DNA from 2 places in the Sporosarcina sp. P3 genome. Region 1 is predicted to be linked to the other one. Evidence: predicted binding sites of a transcription regulator. Region 1 holds the regulator's gene; the other holds the start of a gene.
What was found. The regulator LexA, encoded in region 1, represses DNA repair genes until DNA is damaged. The targets are predictions, from matches to a motif close to CGAACATATGTTCG.
Positions count from the first base shown of each region.

Region 1 (8,192 bases):
CGGCTGAACTTGAACCATTACTGAAAAAAGAGCGGTTAAAAGGTGGCGGTCATTATGTGGAGTATCAGACGGATGATGCGCGTTTGACAATTGAGGTACTGAAGAAAGCGGCAGAAAAAGGTGCGCTTTGTCTGAACTATATGAAGTGCGAACAATTTAACTTTGAGAAAGATCGTGTCGTTGGAGCAGTCTTAAGTGATCAACTAACGGGTGAACGATTTTCCGTGGCGGCTTCAATGGTAATCAATGCATCCGGTCCATGGGTTGACGAACTACAAAAGAAAATCAGCAGCAAGCATAAAAAGCGATTACACATTACGAAAGGTGCCCATATTGTAGTAGATCAATCTATATTCCCGTTGCAACAAGCAATTTATTTTGATAACTCGGATGGCCGAATGTTATTCGCCATTCCACGGGATAATAAAACGTATATCGGTACGACTGATACATTTTATTCGGATGATAAACAGCATCCTATAGCGACAGAAGATGATATACACTACATCATTGAAGCAGTTCGCGAAATTTTCCCAAGCATTCATTTGCAACGCCAACATGTGGAATCCACATGGGCCGGCATTCGACCATTGATTGCGCAAGACGGCAAGGATGCATCTGAGATTTCAAGAAGAGATGAAGTGTGGGAAACAGTTCCTGGATTACTGACGATTGCAGGGGGAAAATTAACAGGCTATCGACAAATGGCGGAAATTGTAGTGGATCGAATTAATGAACAACTAGAAAAGCCGTCTATCAAGCCATGTGAAACGAAGAATATCCCCGTATCAGGAAGTGATTTCATAGACGATGAAGCCTTAAGGAAATTTATTGAATTACAGGCAGCACGAGCACCTCAGTTCGGATTAACTACACAGCAAGGAGCGCGTCTTGCTTCATTTTATGGAAGAAATAGTGAAAAGGTTTTTCAATTCGCCCACGCGATTTCAGCAGAGGAGAACAATTTGCCAATCAGTTTGCGTGCAGAGATCTTATATGGAATTCATCATGAAATGGTCACATCGCCAAGTGATTTCTTTATCCGCAGAAAAGGGGATCTATATTTCCAGATCGAAGTTGTGGAATCATTAGCGACACAAGTAACGGACTATATGGCAAAGCTGTTGCATTATACAGACAGTGAGAAATCTATTCATGCTAATGATTTGAAAAATGCGATTGCAGAAGCGAAAGGAAGTGCAAGTTCATGACAGACCAGTGGATTGAAATGCGTGATGGCACTAAAGTGTATAGTACAAGTTATACACCTGATACTAAGCCGGTTGCCCGTGTGCATATCATTCACGGATTGGCTGAACATAGCGGTCGCTATAAACGATTCGCAGAGTACATGCAGTCACAAGGGTATGTCGTAACGTTGCATGACCAAAGAGGTCACGGTAAGACAGCTACGGGAAACGGTTTTGTTTACGGCTATATAGGTAAGTCTGCTACATTTGACCAATTAGTAGATGATACGTTTGAAGTGAATCAAGTGTATCAACTACAATACCCAGAGCTACCGGTAGTGCTACTCGGACATAGTATGGGTTCTTTCGTTGCAAGGCGCTATATTCAGCTATACGGCTCTACGCTAAGCAAAGTCATCCTGTCGGGTACTGGAACCAATTCTGAGCTTACTGCACATGCTGCGATTGCATTGGCTTCGTATAGAGAAAATAAATTCCCAAAAGAGCAACCGGATGAGTTCTTGAACAGTTTGGTCTTCGGTAATTATTCGAAACAATTTCCTGGTGAAAGTGAATTTGCTTGGCTATCACGCGACGTGGAGAGTGTAGTTGATTACGAAGAGGACGGGGCATGTGGATTTGTGCCAACTGCTCAACTGTTTCGTGTGTTAATTGAAGGAATGAATTCATTGGAAGTGCCTGAATTCCTACTAAACATCCCGAATGAATTACCGATTTTATTACTTTCTGGCACAGATGACTTGGTCGGGGACCGTGCTAAAGGTGTATGGAAAGTAGCCAAACAATTCGATAAAGCTAATCAACAATACGTCACCGTTCAGCTATATGAAGGTGGAAGACATGAAATGCTACAAGAAACAAATTATAAACAAGTTTATACAACTATCGTGGAATGGATGAAACGACATGAACTTACCCGTTGATGTACTAGCAGTAGTAGGACCGACTGCTTCAGGGAAAACAGCGCTTAGCGTGGCACTTGCAAAACGATTTAATGGGGAAATCATTAACGGTGATGCAATGCAAGTATATAAAGAATTGGATATCGGTACGGCTAAGATTCATCATTCTGAAATGCAGGGGATCCCGCATCATTTCTTTGATGTAAAAGAACCGACAGAATCATTTTCTGTAGCGGAATATCAACTAGCTGTCAGGCAATGGATTGACGATATTCGATCACGTGGGAAACTACCTATTATTGTTGGCGGCAGTGGAATGTATGTTCAGTCGGTTTTGTTTGATTATCGATTTACAGAACAAGCAGCTAATCCTGAAGTGAGAGCGCGTTTAGAACGAGAGCTTGAAGTAGAAGGGGCAGATGTATTGCATGCGAGGTTAGCAGAATTGGATCTGAAAAGTGCAGAGAAAATTCATCCGAATAATCATAGACGTCTAGTCCGTGCACTGGAGATACTCGAAGTGACGGGCCAAACAAAACAAGACCATGAACAACAGCAAGGGAATCAACCTATGTATCACTCCTTAATTATTGGACTAGATCTTCCTAGGGAGTTACTGTATGAACGAATCGATCTGCGTGTAGAACAAATGGTTGAAGCGGGATTACTTAATGAGGTACAGCAACTCTGGAATAAAGGAATCCGTCAAACTCAATCCGTACAAGCGATAGGCTATAAAGAACTGATTTCCTACTTTGACGGACTATTGACAAAAGAGCAGGCAATAGAAGCGATAATGAAAAACACACGTAATTATGCAAAAAGGCAGCTGACCTACTTCCGTAATAAATTGCCCGTCCAGTGGGTAGATGCGAATCAATCGAGTGAAGAAATTTTCCAAATAACTTGTCAGATAATAAAGGATTATCAGAAGTAAGTATGGAATAACTAATTAATAGAGACAAGGAGGCAATTGAATGGCACAGGGAAACATGCAAGATACGTTTTTGAATTCTTTACGTAAGAACAACACTTTTGTTACAATTTTTTTACTAAATGGTTTTCAGTTGAAAGGTCTTATCAAGTCGTATGATAATTATACGGTGTTATTAGAAACAGATGGTAAACAACAGCTTATTTATAAGCATGCTATTTCTACGTATGCTCCTACAAAACCAGTTATTTTAAAAGATGAACAATAAACAGGCGCTTGCCTGTTTTTTTGTTGTCTTTCATTTGGTATATAGACTTCATCTGGTAAAATAGAATATGATCAAATGAAATGAGGTACTACACATGCAAATGACACCCATTAATGAAGAATTACTCACTACATCACAAAAAGCGGAAGAACTCATCGCTCCATATGTGAGGAAAGTAGAAGAAATTGCGTTTTTTAATCAAAGAAAAGTCTTACATGCATTCAAAAAAAATCAAGTAAGCGATTTTCATTTATCAGGTTCAACAGGTTATGGTTATGATGACAGTGGTCGTGATGTATTAGAGCAAGTGTATTCGGATGTATTCGGAGCGGAAGACTGCCTTGTAAGAAATCAAATTATTTCGGGCACGCATGCTATTACGATTAGCTTGTTTGGGGTATTGCGACCAGGTGATGAACTTCTTTATATTACAGGTAAACCATACGATACGTTGGAGTCTATCATTTCTGGCAACGGTAAAGATACGGGTTCACTTGAAGATTTCCACATTTCCTATCAGCATATTGATTTGAAAGAAGACGGTTCTGTCGATTACGAGAAAGCAAAAAAGACAATTTCGGCGAAGACGAAAGTCGTAGCAATCCAACGTTCGAAGGGCTATTCTAGCAATCCATCATTCAGAATTCATGAAATTGAAGCGATTATTAACGAGATCCGCAAAATAAAAGAAGATGTCGTGATCTTTGTAGATAATTGCTATGGAGAATTCGTGGAAATGAAAGAGCCCGTAGAAGTTGGAGCGGACCTAATGGCGGGCTCACTCATAAAAAATCCAGGTGGTGGACTTGCCCGAACAGGTGGTTACATTGCAGGCAGGAAAGACTTGGTTGAGAAGTGTGCTTATCGCATGACTTCTCCAGGCCTTGGAGCTGAAGCAGGGGCTTCACTCGATACGTTACTTGAGATGTATCAAGGATTCTTCTTAGCACCACACACAGTCAGTCAGGCGGTGAAAGGTGCGTTATTCACATCGGCATTTTTCGGTAGCTTCGGTATGGATACGACACCGCATTACAGTGAGCTCCGAACGGATTTAATTCAATCAGTGAACTTTTTAAACGCTGAGCAAATGATAGCGTTCTGTCAGATGATCCAGCAAAACTCACCAGTTAACGCGCAATATGCCCCAGAGCCATCCTACATGCCCGGTTATGCAGATGACGTCATTATGGCCGCGGGTACGTTCATTCAAGGTTCCAGTATTGAATTGACAGCTGACGGCCCAATCAGACCGCCATACACAGCATATATTCAAGGCGGATTGACGTATGAGCATGTGAAATCTGCAGTACTAGATTCAATGGAACAATTGCTTGAAAAGAAGTTGGTATAAAGAAAAAGTGTATCGAAAACCTCTTGAGGTTTCTCGATACACTTTTTTATCATTAATGAATCATCCGGAATACACCGATTACTTTTCCTAAAATGGACACTTGATCTACAATGATCGGCTCCATAGAAGAGTTTTCTGGTTGGAGTCTAAAATAATCTTTTTCTTTAAAGAAACGTTTAACGGTTGATTCATCTTCTTCTGTCATAGCTACGACAATTTCACCATTGCTTGCAGAGTGCGTTTGTCTAACAATCACACGGTCTCCGTTTAGGATGCCGGCTTCAATCATGCTATCTCCTACAATCTCCAACATAAAAATTTCATCCTCTGAAGAACCAAATGTATCCGGCAATGGGAAGTACTCCTCAATATTTTCAATCGTCGTAATTGGATTGCCTGCTGTAACTTTACCAATCAACGGAACATGCATAACGCCATTTTTTAATTCATCTAACCCTTCTGGATCCAAAACTTCGATAGCACGAGGTTTTGTCGGGTCCCTGCGTATAAAACCTTTACTCTCGAGCCGTGATAAGTGACCGTGAACCGTAGAACTTGATGCAAGTCCTACAGCTTCTCCAATTTCACGAACGGAAGGGGGATAACCTTTTAAACGCACTTCATCTTTTATGAAAGCAAGTATTTCTTCTTGTCTTTTTGATATTTTCTTCAACAAATTCACCTCTTCTACTAGTTTGCGAGCAATGGTATACTGAACCACTATTTTGAATATAGTATAACATGTGTTCGATTACTAATCAAACAAAGGTTCTAATTTTACTTGACATGGAATCATACGTTCTCTTATAATTAAGAACAAGTATTCCGAACGTGTATTCTTAATGTACGAATTAGAGGAGGAGTTACAATGGAGTTTATAAAAGAATTTATCAAAAACAATTATTATTTCGCAGTATTAATAGCGGTTTGTGTATCTTTCGCTTGGGTTCAATTCGATAAGATTGCGGAGGAAGATCACTATATGGAAATCGTTATTAATGAAGGAGATACACTATGGCAGCTGGCTTCTAACTACTCAGAAGATATACCGACCACCCACTGGATCGAACAAGTACGTTCATTAAACGAATTACCTACTGATCAAATCGTTTCAGGTGAATTACTACGTGTGCCTGTTAAAATTAATAAACAAACAGATATCCGGGTAGCTGAAATTGGAGTGGGATCTAAATGACAGAAAAGAAATGTGTAATATACTGCCGTGTGAGTACAGAAAAAGAAACACAAGAACAATCTATTGTAAGACAGCAGGAAGAACTTGAAAAATTAGCTACTGAGCTATCTTATGAATGTGTGGGAGTCTATACTGATCGGCAAAGTGGATATGATATGGATCGTGAAGGTCTTCTATCCATGTTGGATCAAATCCAAAACGATACTGTGGATGCGGTATTCATTCAGGATGAAACGCGATTAGGACGTGGGAATGCTAGGGTTGCGATTTTGCATGTAATTGCTAAAAGTGAAGCGACTGTAATTACCAATCATTCAAATGGTACGATAGAGCTGAATGAAATGGATTCAATGTTACTAGAAATTCTTGCAATCGTAGAAGAATATCAACGAAAACTACATAATGCAAAGATACGTAGAGGAATGAAGCGTGCTGTTGACAGAGGCTTTGATCCATCGAAAAATTTGCGAAATATTGACCAAGGGCCGGGACGTGAAAGACTAGAGCTTCCGATAGAAGAAATTGTCTCTCTTCGTAACAAAGGTCTCACATACGAAGAAATTGCAACCGTATTAAATGGTTTAGGTCATTCGGTTAGCAAAGCAACAGTTCATAGAAGATATAAAGAGTTTATCGCACAGGAACACTAATAGGTTGCACTTTTCCTTCAGGTTGTTTACATTTTATTAAACGACTAACTTATGGAGGTTTTTAAAGATGCTACCGGAAAAGAAAATAAAACGTATTAATGAATTGGCGAATAAAAAGAAAACAACAGGATTATCGATTGAAGAAGCAAAAGAACAGACACAGCTAAGAAAGGAATACTTGGAAACATTCCGTTCAAGTATGCGTGAAACCATTGAATCAGTCAAAGTAGTAGATCCAGAAGGAAATGATGTAACACCTGAAAAAGTCAAACAGGCAAGAGAGAACCAAAAGCCGTTAAATTGATGATAGGCAAAGGATTAACATTGTAATTAACTCTGGAATTGACTACACTAGAGAAGGAATACGTACTATAAAACACTCATAAGAGGCAGGATGGAAAGGATGTACAGCATGACCGAAAAAATCGATCAACTGGCAATAACGACAATCCGAACATTATCAATCGATGCGATTGAAAAAGCAAATTCTGGTCACCCGGGATTACCAATGGGTGCAGCACCGATGGCTTACACATTATGGACGCAACATTTACATCATAACCCATCAAACCCTCAATGGTTCAATCGTGACCGTTTCGTACTTTCAGCAGGACACGGCTCGATGTTACTCTACAGCTTGCTGCATCTAAGCGGCTACGGCTTGACAATTGAGGACATAAAGAATTTCAGACAATGGGATTCAAAAACCCCAGGACATCCAGAGTATGGACATACAGTAGGAGTTGAAGCGACGACAGGGCCGCTTGGACAAGGAATTGGTATGGCTGTAGGCATGGCAATGGCTGAAAAACATCTAGCCGCAACATATAACAAACCTGGTTTTGATATTGTCGATCACTACACTTATGCATTATGCGGAGACGGAGATTTGATGGAAGGTGTAGCGGCAGAGGCAATCTCTATGGCGGGTCACCTTCAATTAAATAAACTGATTGTGCTATATGATAGTAACGACATTTCTTTAGATGGCGATTTGGATATGTCATTCTCAGAAAACATTAGAAAGCGTTTTGAATCATATGGCTGGAACTATGCACGTGTAGAAGACGGCAATGATACAAAATCCGTTTCTGATGCAATTGAAAAAGCAAAAGGTAATACAGGCGGGCCGACAATCATTGAAGTGAAAACTGTGATCGGCTATGGTTCGCCAAACAAGTCTGGTAAAGCAGATGCACACGGTGCACCTTTAGGTGAAGATGAAATGGCACTTACGAAAGAGTATTATAAGTGGACATTCGAAGAGGACTTCTATGTACCTGAAGAAGTCTATGACCGCTTTAATTCAGCGACTGATCAATTGGGTGTTCAATCAGAGCAACAATGGAATGAATTATTCGCAAGCTATGAAAATGAACATAAAGAATTAGCAGCACAGTTTAAACAAGCAATTGCAAATGAACTTCCAGGCGATTTAAAAGAACAAATGCCAGTTTATGAAGCAGGTGCTTCTGTTGCGACTCGTTCAGCATCTGGAGAATCAATCAATGCCCTTGCAAAAGCAATACCTGCTTTATTCGGTGGTAGTGCGGATCTTGCCGGTTCAAATAAGACGACGATTAAAAACGCGGAAGATTTTTCTGCCGAAAACTATTCAGGTCGTAATATCTGGTTTGGTGTGCGTGAGTTCGCGATGGGTACTGCTCTTAACGGCATG
Region 1 is NZ_PDZE01000002.1:259,875-268,066, forward strand. Features, by position in the region: gene CSV61_RS03420 (glycerol-3-phosphate dehydrogenase/oxidase) at 1-1,211, shown strand, start outside; gene CSV61_RS03425 (alpha/beta hydrolase) at 1,208-2,134, shown strand; gene miaA (tRNA (adenosine(37)-N6)-dimethylallyltransferase MiaA) at 2,118-3,050, shown strand; gene hfq (RNA chaperone Hfq) at 3,091-3,315, shown strand; gene CSV61_RS03440 (methionine gamma-lyase family protein) at 3,410-4,669, shown strand; gene lexA (transcriptional repressor LexA) at 4,722-5,342, opposite strand; gene yneA (cell division suppressor protein YneA) at 5,538-5,864, shown strand; gene CSV61_RS03455 (YneB family resolvase-like protein) at 5,861-6,514, shown strand; gene CSV61_RS03460 (DUF896 domain-containing protein) at 6,582-6,818, shown strand; gene tkt (transketolase) at 6,927-8,192, shown strand, end outside.

Region 2 (8,192 bases), on a different contig from region 1:
CGATATAATAAGGCTTTGCATGATACAACCATCCATACGCGAAAAAGTGCGCCCCTGTAATAATAGCAAAGATCATGATTGCGTCATATGGGCTTTTTAACATACTCCAGAAGAGGATTGGAAAATAGATAATCTGAGCCAAATTTAAATATAACCCTAGACTCCCTAAAGCATTATTATCAAATTTCCACTCGGCCTTTAATACATATGAAATTCCAATTGAAAGAGGAAACATCAAACCAGTCGAAAAAAGCATCCATATATTCTTCTGAGCTATTTCTATTGACTGCATAAATATAATCGTAATGATTAACCAAATTACGCTGGCAGACAAAAGAAATGAAATTCCATTTTTCCCTTTGATCGATAAATCATTCCTCATGTCATCTATCGTCAAGCAAATCCCCACCTTTCCCGTTCTCTTGTAAAATAGCATGGCTTAATAACTGGCAATGACACTTATTCCAAGTACTTTACTACCTAGTTATTCTTGATTTGGATAGAGTTCATTTATAAAGCATGCAGATTGTTCTATTAAATTCTTTAATATCTCTATTTCAATATCCGCAAGTTTGTTGATGTATATACAGGATTTACCTGTAGTGTATTTCCCGAAACCTTTTAACAATTGTTCTCGCTGTTCATTACCCAGTGTTAAATATAAACTGATTTTCGCTTTTCGTGGGGAAAAACCAACGATTGGCGCATCTCCTTCATGACCAGACCTGTATTTGTAATGATATGTTCCAAACCCTATAATACTTGGCCCCCACATTTTTGCTTGATAACCCGTTGCTTCAGTAAAGATATCTACTAATTTATAAGCATCTTCACGTTTTTTAAGTTGATCGATGTTCTCAATAAATTCAATGACACTACTATCGGTTTCTTTAGTTTTTAATTCGTACATCACGTACACTCCATTCTACTAATTTGTGTTGTGGATTTATGCCAGGCCCCTAATAATCCCTAAACCTTCACGCGTCCGCTGCTTTTATACCTTTATCTCTTATCATATTTTATTAAAGATATCAGGAACAGTTAGAATTCTCAATCTATTTCGCCATCGAGTTTTCATGAAGATTATGCAAATATTATTATGAAGGACTTCATTTAATTATGGGCACTTTTTATCATTTTACTGTTATGCCTGAAATAGAGCTGATTAGAAATAAAAAAACAAAGAAGGATCACCTCATTTGTAAAGTGACCCTTCTTTATTTTTCTATCTAATCAACTGTCACACCATTTAATCCGTCATCATTGAAAAACGCCAACCAATAGATGTCGAGGTCAACTGCTCTTTGTTGCAACAGTGGGACTTTCAAGTGCTTTGAACCCCTATTATCAACCCAGAGATACTGCTCATCTTCCACTATTTTACTTCTATACACTTATGCCTATTATCTATTCCTTTTCATTACCTGGGAAATTTAGAAACCCAACGAGCCAAATATTCAGCTCGTTAGGTTTTCACTTTTATAGTCCAATCGAAAACAGAATGACTGCTACCGCTGCGCCTAGTATAGGCACGACAACAGACAATGCTCCAAATGCCGGATACGCATCTTTATGCGTTTCACCAGCAATAGATCGGATCGTTGTGACAACATATCCTCCTTGAGGAAGTGAATCCAACGAACCTGAAGATATGGCTACCGTTCGATGCAGTGCTTCTGGATCTACACCTAAGTCCAAATAATGTGGTGCTAATAGTGGCAATGCGATGGCTTGTCCACCTGAAGATGATCCAGTCAAACCAGCAATAACGGCTACTGCAAGCGCTCCACCGATCAGTGGACTTCCTGGAATATCTGTCATGACGCTTACCGCGGCATCAAAAGCCGGTGTCGCCTTTACTACTCCACCAAACCCAACGACCGCAGCTGTATTGGCAATCGCAATGACTGCGCCCATCGCACCTTCTCCTACTGCATGACCAAAGTTTTGAAAGTATTTTTTATTCAAAATAAACGTGGCCAATATACCACCGGTTAAAGAAATAATTAATGCAGAAGTTCCAAGATAGTTGTGTAGTAATAATGTGATGCCAAGAACTACTACTAATGGAATCATGCTCAGTATCGGATTTGGAAGAGATCTTTGCCTATCTACTTCCTTATCTGTATCCCTTGCAACAAACCTTTCCCCTTTAGCTACCGCTTTTGAAATCATCCGCTTCAGCCACCAATAACCGAACAAGAACATGAAGATGGCTACGAAAATACTGACTTCCCATCCTGCATACGGGCTCGTTCCAAGAAACTCAATCGGAATCCAGTTTTGGATTTCAGGAGATCCTGCAGACGTCATTGTAAATGTAGTAGAACCAAATGCGAGTGCAGCTGGAATGAACCTTCTCGGCAAATCAGCTTGTTTGAAAAGACTTAACGCCATCGGATAGACCGAGAACGCAACTACAAACAAACTTACTCCGCCATACGTTAACACTGCACACGCGATGACAACCGCCAAGGCTGCTCTTTTCATACCAATTTTACTGACAATCCATTGCGAAATACTATCCGCACCGCCACTGTCTTCCATCACCTTACCGAATATCGCTCCCGTTAAGAACATTAAATACCAAGAGGCAATAAATCCTGTAAATCCACCCATATAGTTAGTTAAGAAGTTCACTGCGCCCTCTTCTACTAACTGCGGGAAAAGCGGGATGCCATTCATAATCGCAATAAATAATGCGGTAATGGGCGCCGCAATGAGAAGGTTCATCCCCTTCATTGTCAAAAATATTAAGATCGCAAGTCCCCCAAAAAGGCCGATCATCCCTAACATAGTCATTCCTCCTAATTACCTTGCCGCCAAACTTGCTTTACTTTTTGCCATATCGATCTACTCGAAGTTGTGCTTGTCGAGCATGCCCTTCAAAGTTCTCTAGTAGACAAAGTCGCGCTGCGTACTCACCGATATATGCGGAGGCTTCAGGAGTAACTTTCTGATAAGTAACCGTTTTGATGAATTTACCGACCCATAATCCACCTGTGTAACGAGCTGCTCCCTTAGTTGGCAATGTATGGTTTGTACCAATTACTTTATCTCCGTAAGCAACATTCGTCTCTGGCCCCAAGAACAGGCAACCGTAGTTTGTCATGTGCTCGAGGAAGTAATCCGGATTCTCTGTTAAAATCTCCACGTGTTCGAATGCTAAACGGTCGGCTTCAATTCGTGCTTCTTCAATTGAATCCACGACTAAAATTTGACCATAATCTTCCCATGACACACTGGCTACATCCGCTGTTGGAAGTGTTTCCAACTGACGTGCGATTTCTTTAATGGTTTCGTGTGCTAGATCTTCAGAAGTCGTAATCAACGCTCCAGGAGACGTCGGTCCATGCTCTCCTTGACCAAGAAGATCAATTGCGATCATTTCCGCATCTGCTGTATGGTCCGCTACAACTAATGTCTCTGTCGGACCTGCAAATAAATCAATTCCTACACGGCCGTACAATTGACGCTTCGCTTCGGCAACAAATGCATTACCAGGTCCGACAATCATATCGACCGATTCAATGGTTTCTGTTCCGATAGCCATTGCCCCCATCGCCTGAATGCCGCCAAGTAAATAAATTTCATCTGCTCCCGCTAAATACATTGCTGCAATAGTCGCTTTCGGAATTTCACCCTTGATGGGTGGTGTGCAGGCAATAACCCGTTTTACTCCTGCAACCTTTGCAGTCAACACACTCATATGCGCAGATGCTACCATCGGATAGCGCCCACCTGGGATATAACAACCTACGCTGTTTACAGGGATATTTTTATGTCCAAGAACTACACCAGGAATATTCTCTACTTCTACATCGTGCAATGAAGCAAGCTGCGCTTCTGCAAACGCTTTAATATTCGTCTGTGCAAATTTAATGTCCTCGATGACACTATCCGGCACTTGCGCCACAATTTCTTTTATTTCTGCTTCACTAAGTCTAAAGGATTCTGGAGTCCATTTATCGAATTTCTCGGAAAGTTCACGGACTGCTTGATCTCCACGAGTTTCTATATCTTGTAATGCACCAGAAACAATTTCGGATACCTTCGTGTCGTTTGCTGCTACTTCTTCTTGTGATTTACCTGCTTTAATTACTTTTACCATCATTACGCCTCCTATTTTTAACCGCTTACATTCTGATTGATCTGCATACTCATTTCATGAATAGTTGGAATACCAGAGTAATTTTCACTTTGCATACGTATGCAACAGACTCTACGTGAAAATACTAGTCTAAATATTCATCAAAGTCAACAACTTTATGTTGTTTTTCTTTCTATCAATTTCCCGTCCACTTCAATGGTTTGAACAAATCCTGTATAAGATGTCATTTCTTCCATCAAATACGTTACTGTTGCCTCAATCATTTCTTCGATTGGTTGCTCCCATGTCGTCAAATCGTAAGCAGGCCAAGAAGCCATGCCGATGTTATCAAATCCAACAACCCTAGTATGTTCGGGTATGCGAATTTCATACTTACGGAGAGCATCTAATACTCCAAGTGCCATGATATCGTTCGCCACAAAAATTGCAGATGGTAATTGATTTTCTTCAAGTAATGCGATGGCTGTGTCGTACCCACCTTCATACGTATAGTTTGAATTGTACGTACGATACGTAATGTTTTGCTGGTCGAGTACTTCACAAAAACCTTTTTTACGTTCGATACTTGTAGAGGTATCTTCGTTCCCGGTGACCAATACTAATTCCGTAGATCCTGAAGATACTAAAAAGTGCGCAATAGAGCGTCCTGCTTCTAAATTATTGCAACTTACTGAATGAAACACGTCCGTATGAGGCTTTCTATTAAAGAAGACTAAAGGTATGTGATTCTTTTTGAACTCATTTCCAACTTTTTCAGAAATCGTAGCATCAGTCACAATTACGCCCGCCACATGATAATTCAGTAATGTTTCAACATCCTCGTCTTGTATCTCATCATTAGTAGTTGAAACAAATAAAATACTATACCCTTGCTGTTTGAAGATCGAACTAAATCGGTTCAATACGTGTGCGTAAAATGGATTCTGAACACTCTTCATTACAAGGCCAATAATTTTAGTTTGGTTTGTGATTAAACTTCTCGCGTATACATTGGGACGATAGCCGAGCTCTGCCGCTGCCTCAAGAACCCGTTTCCTTGTCTTATCGGAAACAGATGCACCCTCAAAATATACTCGTGAAACAGACGATTGTGAAACACCTGCCAACTTAGCGACATCCATCGCTGTTACGGTTTCCCTCATATTCATTCATTCCTTTACCATGATATTCAATTCTATGTATGCACTTCGCTAGTACTATTTTTGTCCAATCTAATGAATTATATAATATGGAATCAAACATTTAAAATGAAATCTACTAAGAAAGTAGTCAAGCATCACAAATCTTCCTGAATACAAAATCATGAGTACATCCAGAAATAAACAAAAAACTGCCAGGTACCAACACAGTCATCATGTGCTCGTACCTGGCAGCTTACAGTGTAATGAACGACTTTGTAATACACTTCAGCAAAAGGCTTTCCACTTGTTAACGTAACGCGCCTTCTGCTTCCGGGATATTATTTATATCAATCGCGTTCAATTTACAGAAATAGTCCATAAATTCTTCCGCTTCTTTGATCTGTTCTTCATCAGCCTTTAAAGCGATGATATCTTGTAAAATTTGAGCAGTCCAAATATTATCAAAGTAACGGAATGTACCCGAATTCCATGAAGTACGGTCTGGATAGTTTTTATTTTTATAGTAATTCCAGAAAAGCATTTTCTCAGCTTCTTCTTCTGTAAGTTGAATTCTGTATTTAGGGTGGGTAGGAACCAATCCATCCTCGCCAATGCTTCCAGTAAATGTATCATCAACCATAAAGAGACCTCGAATCGTTCTTTCGGTTTCTTTTTGATCAGGAGTTCTTACTGTTAAAACACCTGCACTGTTTGGACGCAAACGAGTTACTGGGTTAGGTAAACCTTTATTCTTCCCGCTTTGAATGCTTCCAGTCGATACTTCCCAATCAGTAAACACATCTGACTGTCTTTCCTGATCTAACCAGAAAACAATTTGTGAACTTTCGTGAATTTTATGGTTTTTTAATATTTCTCTACGTTGCTGTTCTAACACCTGGATAGCCTTTTCTTCTTTCCGCTTCTTTTCCAGAATTTTCTCTTCTGCTTTTCTTTCCACAAAAACCTTTTCTAAAGACTCTGCCATGCTCCGATTGTTTAACGTAATAAAGTTCTCAAATGCATCGGGATAGACAAACCTTTTAAGGTTTTTATTGAAATCAACCGTGATGAATGACTCCTCGTGTTCAACAATGTTACCTTCACCAAACACGTTATGAGTAATTTCTTCATTAATTAAGTTCACTAGAAAATCTCCTCCTATAAATTTTTTTAACTAAAGCCTAACAGTTAACTGATTAAAACAATGTGAGGTGCTACATTTTATTTCATTGAAATAAAACAATCCATTTTTAAAATTTAAAAAAGTGCGCCCTTCATTCCCGTCCGGAATAAGCTGCGCAGGATTGTTACTTGCCGTCCTGTTTACTTGTACTTATACAGTATAACACATAATCAGAAATTTCTCAAATTTATGGTTGACAATGAACATTTGTTTATCGTATAATATACGATTCTAATTTTACAAGACTGTGTATAGTACTAGTTTTATTCCTGGTGATTTCCATATGTAACTCTCATTCGCTGCATGCTGATGATGTTTTCCTATCGTCGATACAGCGACTGGATGGAGTTGTATATAATATATTTGAATGCTTCCCCATAATAGTCAATGCCTTTCTTAATTGTGTAGTTCTCGGAAAACACTCACGTTTAGTAACTTGGTTATGTCCATCTGTATTGCGTAAAACATGGAATAAACAGTTATTTCTTTCCAACGATCTATCCCTTCCTACTATATTATTCTCCATATATGCTATGTATTACGAGTGGATTTCTAGATTATCTACAAATCAAAAGGCACCGCTAGCTATTAGCGGTGCCTTTATCAACTAATTTTATTATTGTACGGTTTCTTCTACTGCTGATTGTTCTTTTACATAACGCAATACAGGCTTACGTGCTGCCTTTGTTTCATCTAAACGACCGATGACTGTTGTGTGTGGTGCTTCTTGAACAATTTCAGGATGATCCTCTACTTCTTTGGCAATTTGAATCATAGCTTCAATGAAGTTATCCAATGTTTCTTTTGATTCTGTTTCTGTCGGCTCGATCATCATAGCCTCCTCCACATTCAAAGGGAAATAGATTGTTGGTGGATGGTAGCCAAAGTCTAGCAAACGCTTCGCCATATCGAGTGTCCGTACGCCAAGTTTCTTCTGACGACGACCAGATAAAACAAACTCATGTTTACAATGCTGTGTATATGGCAAATCGAAGTATGGCGCTAGACGACGCATCATATAGTTCGCATTGAGTACTGCATATTCCGTCACAGCTTTTAAGCCGTCTGGACCCATTGAACGAATATACGTATAGGCACGTAGGTAAATACCAAAATTACCGTAGTACGGTTTTACACGACCAATGGATTGTGGTACGTCATAGTTCAATAGGTAACGATCATCTACTTTTTCAACAATAGGTTTCGGCATGAATGCAGCTAGTTCATCTGTTACGCCTACCGGACCGGAACCTGGTCCACCACCACCGTGAGGACCTGTGAACGTCTTATGCAAGTTCAAGTGAACCGCATCGAAGCCCATGTCGCCAGGACGTGCTTTTGACATAACTGCGTTCAGGTTTGCTCCGTCGTAATACAGCTTCCCGCCGACTCCGTGAACCGCTGCTGCCATTTCTAAAATATCTTCTTCGAAAAGTCCAAGCGTATTCGGATTCGTCAACATTAAAGCAGCTGTATCAGGCCCTACTTTTGATTTCAAATCTTCCAGATCTACCAAGCCTTTTTCATTTGACTTAACTGTTACTGTATCAAAACCAGCAACCGTTGCAGAAGCCGGGTTTGTTCCGTGAGCGGAGTCGGGAACCAGCACTTTCGTACGCTGTGTATCACCGTTCGCTTCGTGAAAGGCACGGATCATCATCAAAGCTGTCCATTCACCATGCGCCCCTGCTGCCGGTTGCAATGTGACTTGTGGCATACCCGTGATCTCAGCCAAATGCTCTTGCAGATCGTATACTACTTCAAGTGCACCTTGTAT
Region 2 is NZ_PDZE01000001.1:103,670-111,861, reverse strand. Features, by position in the region: gene CSV61_RS00610 (DUF7010 family protein) at 1-397, opposite strand, end outside; gene CSV61_RS00605 (DUF1801 domain-containing protein) at 485-910, opposite strand; gene CSV61_RS00600 (GntP family permease) at 1,480-2,796, opposite strand; gene hisD (histidinol dehydrogenase) at 2,834-4,111, opposite strand; gene CSV61_RS00590 (LacI family DNA-binding transcriptional regulator) at 4,267-5,253, opposite strand; gene CSV61_RS00585 (malate synthase) at 5,540-6,376, opposite strand; gene gcvPB (aminomethyl-transferring glycine dehydrogenase subunit GcvPB) at 7,032-8,192, opposite strand, start outside.
Region 2: a site for LexA is predicted at 6,598-6,611, ahead of CSV61_RS00585 (malate synthase). Genes of this name have one in related genera too.